DNA from 2 places in the Faecalicatena sp. genome. Region 2 is predicted to be linked to the other one. Evidence: predicted binding sites of a transcription regulator. Region 2 holds the regulator's gene; the other holds the start of a gene.
The links. Region 2 encodes Rex, which represses fermentation and respiration genes when NADH is low (regulators of the CRP and FNR family bind a similar motif). Its sites were predicted from a motif close to ATTGTTAANTANTTAACAAT; they were not measured.
Positions count from the first base shown of each region.

Region 1: AC4OGX_RS21125 (iron-sulfur cluster assembly scaffold protein) is a predicted target of Rex. The motif match lies at 1,634-1,653, and genes of this name have one in related genera.

Region 1 is NZ_JBZUUL010000049.1:105,672-108,818, reverse strand. Features, by position in the region: gene rimO (30S ribosomal protein S12 methylthiotransferase RimO) at 1-377, shown strand, start outside; gene pgsA (CDP-diacylglycerol--glycerol-3-phosphate 3-phosphatidyltransferase) at 377-916, shown strand; gene AC4OGX_RS21130 (CinA family protein) at 919-1,461, shown strand; gene AC4OGX_RS21125 (iron-sulfur cluster assembly scaffold protein) at 1,698-2,390, shown strand; gene AC4OGX_RS21120 (GGGtGRT protein) at 2,489-3,147, shown strand, end outside.
Region 2 is NZ_JBZUUL010000012.1:40,403-43,549, reverse strand. Features, by position in the region: gene AC4OGX_RS05990 (ABC-F family ATP-binding cassette domain-containing protein) at 1-643, opposite strand, end outside; gene AC4OGX_RS05985 (redox-sensing transcriptional repressor Rex) at 925-1,569, shown strand; gene AC4OGX_RS05980 (NAD(P)H-hydrate dehydratase) at 1,652-3,147, shown strand, end outside.

The sequences.
Region 1 (3,147 bases), on a different contig from region 2:
TGATGGATTTTGTGGATGAGATGGAATTCGACAGGCTGGGTGTCTTTACTTATTCACCGGAGGAGGATACTCCGGCAGCAGGGATGCCCGGACAGATCGAAGAAGAAGTAAAGGAAGAGCGCCAGGCAGAGTTGATGGAGCTGCAGCAGGAGATCGCATTTGACCAGGCAGAGAATATGGTGGGCAGGGAAGTGCTCGTCATGATCGAAGGAAAAGTGGCGGATGAGAACGCATATGTGGGCAGAACTTACCGGGATGCACCGAATGTTGACGGTCTGATTTTTGTAAACACAGATGAGGAGCTGATGTCCGGGGACTTCGCGAGGGTGAAGGTTTCCGGTGCAGTAGATTATGATTTGATAGGAGGGATAGAGTAATGAATTTACCAAATAAACTAACAATATTAAGGATCATCATGGTTCCGTTTTTTGTGTTTTTCCTATTGACAGATCTGGTTGAGGGAAGTAAATGGATTGCCCTGGTCCTCTTTATCATTGCAAGCCTGACGGATCTGCTGGATGGAAAGATTGCCAGAAAGTATAATCTGGTTACGAACTTTGGAAAGTTTATGGATCCTCTGGCAGATAAACTCCTGGTGTGTTCCGCGATGATCTGCCTGATCGAGATGGACAAGCTCCCGTCATGGGTTGTCATTATTATCATCAGCCGTGAGTTTATCATCAGCGGTTTCCGTCTTGTTGCCGCTGACAGCGGGATCGTGATCGCGGCAAGCTACTGGGGCAAGTTTAAGACCGTTTTCCAGATGGCAATGATCATTGTATTGATCGCAGATCTGGGCGGTGTATTTGATACCATATCTTTGATCCTGGTAGCAGTGGCACTGGCGCTTACAGTCATCTCCCTGATCGATTATGTGGTGAAGAACAAGCAGGTTCTGACGCAGGGAGGGATGTAAGGATGTATCCAGAGTGGGTGCTGCATAAGACGGAAGCGGATGGAAAAAGCCTGGAGGAATGTCTGGTGGAGAAGTTAGCTCATCTGGGGCTGACCATCACTACGGCAGAATCCTGTACCGGAGGATTGATCGCAGGGACTCTGGTCAATGTATCAGGTGCTTCGGACGTTCTCAATGAAGGATATGTGACTTATTCGAATGAAGCCAAGGAACGTCTTGCGGGGGTCAGCCATGATACGCTGGAGGCCTATGGTGCTGTCAGTGAACAGACTGCCAGAGAGATGGCAGAGGGGGCGGCAAAGGCAGCGAAAGCGGATGTCGGCCTGAGTTCCACCGGGATCGCCGGGCCGGGCGGAGGCACTGCCGAAAAGCCGGTAGGGCTGGTATATGTGGGATGCTCTGTGCGCGGGAAGACCCAAGTGAAGGAATGCCGCTTTACGGGAAACCGGATGGAAAACCGTCAAGGGACAGTGAAGACTGCACTTACCATGGCATTAGAGATGCTGGAGCAAGAAGACTTTGATTCAGCTCGGGAATGGAAATAAAGGATATAAAAAGCTATGGAGGCTGACCGGCCTTTTTCGGGAGGAAAAAGATATCCCGCAGGGCCGGTCAGCCTCCTCAAATATTGCTCAGAAACAAGGGGCAGGATGTATGAAACTTGTATAATCTTACAATTGACGAATGTCGAAAATTGTGCGAAAATAATCCATATACGGCGTTAAATAAATATCAAGCGCCTATAGGAAGAAAATCATACATATTTGAAAGGAGTTTTAACATGATTTATTCACATGAAGTAGAAATGATGTGTCCGGTAGCTCAGGGTGCAAATCACGGACCGGCTCCAATTCCGGAAGAAGCAAAATGGGTACAGGCTAAAGAGATTAAAGATATTTCTGGTTTGACACACGGTGTAGGCTGGTGTGCACCACAGCAGGGAACCTGTAAACTGACTCTGAATGTAAAAGAAGGTATCATCCAGGAAGCTCTGGTAGAGACTATCGGATGTTCAGGAATGACTCACTCTGCAGCTATGGCATCTGAGATCCTTCCGGGAAAGACGATTCTGGAGGCATTGAATACAGACCTTGTATGTGATGCGATCAATACAGCTATGAGAGAGCTGTTCTTACAGATCGTATACGGAAGAACACAGAGTGCGTTCTCAGAAGACGGACTTCCTATCGGCGCTGGTCTGGAAGACTTAGGAAAAGGGCTCCGTTCACAGGTTGGTACCATGTACGGAACACTGGCTAAAGGTCCTCGTTACCTGGAGATGGCAGAAGGTTATGTAACAGGAATCGCTCTGGATGAGAACGATGAGATCATCGGATACCAGTTCGTAAGCCTTGGTAAATTCACTGACTTCATCAAAGCAGGCGATACTCCAAACGATGCTTGGGAGAAAGCAAAAGGACAGTATGGACGTGTTGCTGATGCTGTGAAGATCATCGATCCACGTAAGGAATAATCACAATAAGCGGATTGAAGGTGCAGCGCGCCACATGGGTTTTTCCTGTGTGCTGCGAAGAGTAAGGTAACGTTAGATTAAATCAGGAGGACAATTAAATGGCTTTATTTGAATCATATGAAAGAAGAATTGATAAAATCAATGAAGTATTAAACAGCTATGGTATTGCTTCTATTGAAGAGGCAGAGAAGATCACAAAGGATGCCGGACTTGATGTTTACAATCAGGTAAAAGCAATCCAGCCGATCTGTTTTGAGAACGCTTGCTGGGCATACATCGTAGGTGCAGCGATCGCGATCAAAAAAGGATGTAAGACAGCAGCTGACGCAGCAGCAGCGATCGGGGAAGGCCTTCAGGCTTTCTGTATCCCGGGGTCTGTAGCAGATCAGCGTAAAGTAGGTCTTGGACACGGTAACTTAGGAAAGATGCTTCTGGAAGAAGACACAGACTGCTTCGCATTCCTGGCAGGACACGAGTCTTTTGCAGCAGCAGAAGGTGCGATCGGTATCGCTGAGAAGGCAAACAAGGTTCGTAAAAAACCTCTGCGTGTTATTCTGAACGGTCTTGGAAAGGATGCTGCAAAGATCATTTCCAGAATCAACGGATTCACATATGTACAGACAGAGTATGACTACTACACAGGAGAACTGAAAGAAGTTCAGAGAACAGCTTATTCAGAAGGTCTTCGTGCAAAAGTTAACTGCTATGGTGCAAATGACGTACGCGAAGGTGTAGCGATCATGCACAAAGAGGGTGT
Region 2 (3,147 bases):
ACACGATCAATACAGCCCCCGGATAATTCAACAGATAAGTCTCCAGCCAGGTGATAGAGTTTAAGTCCAGATGGTTGGTAGGCTCATCAAGAAGCAGGATATCCGGCTTGGTCAGAAGCAGTTTCCCAAGGGAAACACGCGTTTTCTGACCTCCTGAGAGGGTATCAGTTCTTTTGGAAAAGTCCTCCTCGGTAAATCCGAGTCCCTTTAAAACACCGACGATCTCACTCTCATAGGCGTAACCGTTTAGTGCCTCAAATTGTGACATGAGGCGGTTGTAGGTCTCCAGACGCTTGGCAAGCTCCTCACCGCTTAAGGACTTTAATTCATGCTCGATCGAACGGATCTGGAGCTCCATCTCAATGATATCAGCCTTTGCCGTCTTCACTTCCTCATAGACCGTACGTCCGCCTTCCAGATTCTGCTGCTGGGCCAGATAACCTAGGGTGCGCCCCTTGGTCAATACGATCTCGCCGCTGTCAGCAGACTCCTCTTTTACGATCATCTTTAAAATAGTGGATTTGCCTGCGCCGTTTACGCCGACTAAAGCCGCCTTTTCTCTGTCTTCTATATGGAAAGAGCCATCCTTTACGATCAGCTGTTCTCCGAATGATTTATTGAGATTATGACATGCGAATATCATAAAAAACCTCCTGTATCTTAAGTGTATCTTGAGATTCCATTTTTGCGGATGCCCCAAGAGAATGCATACCCGGGAGCATATATTACAGGATGCCATTAGGGTACACTCCTTTCATTATAACGAAAATAGAGTAAAATACAACTAAAAAATTGACTTTGTCCACGCAATTCTATATAATAAAGTCTGGTACATTGTTTTGTAAACACCTATGTATGGACATATGATGCTGTCATAGATCTTTACAAAGCAATGTATTAGACTAAGTTTGGAGGGTGAATGCTGTGGAAGAGAGAGAAATATCACGTGCAGTAATAGGACGGCTGCCAAGATATTACAGATATTTGGGAGAGTTACTGGATGCAGGCGTAGAAAGGATCTCGTCAAACGATCTGAGCAAGAAGATGAATGTCACTGCTTCACAGATCCGGCAGGATCTGAACAATTTCGGTGGTTTCGGTCAGCAGGGATATGGGTATAATGTAAAGTATCTCTATACAGAGATAGGGAAGATTTTAGGATTGAACAGAGAACATAATATGATTATTATCGGCGCGGGTAATCTTGGACAGGCACTTGCCAATTATGCTTCATTTGAGAAGAGCGGTTTCCTTCTGAAAGGATTATTTGATGTGAATCCAAGACTGGAAGGGGTCAGCATCCGCGGCATACCGGTACGCATGATGGATGATTTAAAGAACTTCTTAAAGCATAACGATATCGAGATCGCAGCACTCACGATTCCGAAATCAAAAGCGATCGAAGTGGCAGACATACTGGTGGACAGCGGGATCAAAGCAATCTGGAACTTTGCACACACAGACCTGAATCTGCCGGATGATGTGATCGTAGAAAGCGTACATTTGTCAGACAGTTTGATGAAGCTTTCCTACAATATCAGCCGCTACAATGAAGAACATGGTAAATGATAGAGAATACAAAGCGTGTAACGAAGGCAGACTGCCTTTTTTACACGTTATTTATTTCAAACGAAGTTAGGATGGTGATAATATGAGATACCTCCCTACAGGAGAATGGATGCAGAAGGCTGATAATTACACGATCAACAAGATCGGGATTCCTTCTATGGTTCTGATGGAGAGAGCGGCCCTTGCTTTTGTGGATGTCATGGAAAAGGAGCAGCTAAATCTAAATAAAGTGCTTGTTTACTGCGGCTCAGGCAATAACGGGGGGGATGGGTTTGCCATTGCCCGGCTCTTGAAGGAAAAAGGATATGATGCAAGAACGGTTTTTGTGGGCCGGGAAACTTCTATGAGTGCCGACTGCAGGTGCCAGAGGCAGATTGCGGAAAATTGCGGTGTTCCCATGGTCACAACTGAGGAAGATGAGGAATATACTACTATAGTGGATGCTGTTTTTGGAGTGGGGCTGAACCGGGAGATCACCGGAGATTACCGGGATGCCATTGCCAGAATGAATGCACACAAGGGGACAAAGGCAGCCGTGGATATCCCATCGGGGATCTGCTCAGCCACAGGGAAAGTGCTGGGGACGGCTTTTGAAGCAGACTTAACCGTTACGTTCCAGTGTGAGAAGCTGGGCTGTATCCTTCATCCGGGGCATCTCTATGCGGGAAAGACCGTGACTGTGGATATCGGGATCAGCAAAAGTCTTTTCGAAGATGAGAATGCACTGTGTTACACCTACGAGAAGAAGGACCTGCCGGGACTGCTCCCGCCGAGGAGACCGAATTCCCACAAAGGGACATATGGCAGGGTGTTGATGATTACGGGAAGCACGGGAATGTCCGGTGCCGCATATTTAAGTGCGAAGGCCGCGTATATAAGCGGTGCAGGACTGGTACAAATCTATACGTCTGAGGATAACCGTGTGATCCTGCAGCAGCTCCTGCCGGAAGCGATTATTTCTACCTATACAGAGTTTGAAGAAGAAAAACTCAAGAGGCTTCTTTCCTGGGCAGATGTAGTCGGGATCGGATGCGGCCTGGGCCAGAACAGGATTTCAGAACAGATATTGAAGACGGCTCTGACAGAGGTGAAGGTCCCCTGCGTAGTGGACGCGGATGGATTGAATCTGCTTGCCTGCCATCTTGAGCTGCTTAAGGAAAAGGAGTCACCCATCGTTCTGACTCCGCATATGAAGGAGATGTCCGGGCTGCTTGGCTGCTCTGTGGCAGAGCTGATAGAAGATCGGTTCGTAAGGACCAGGGCCTTTACAGAAAAGTATGGGGTTGTCTGTGCTCTCAAGGATGCACGGACGATCGTGGTTAAAAGGAATCATCCTATTTTTGTCAATACGGCCGGCAACAGCTCCATGGCTAAGGCAGGTTCCGGTGATGTGCTGGCCGGTGTGATCGCAGGACTTCTTGCACAGCATATGGAAATCTATGATGCAGCGGCCTGCGGGGTATATCTGCATGCCTGCGGAGGGGATGAGGCTAAGAAAATGAAAGGGTCTTACAGTGTGCTGGCAGAAGACTTAATAGCAGGAATCGCCTGCTGTACGAAAAAGACAGAGGAGTGTAT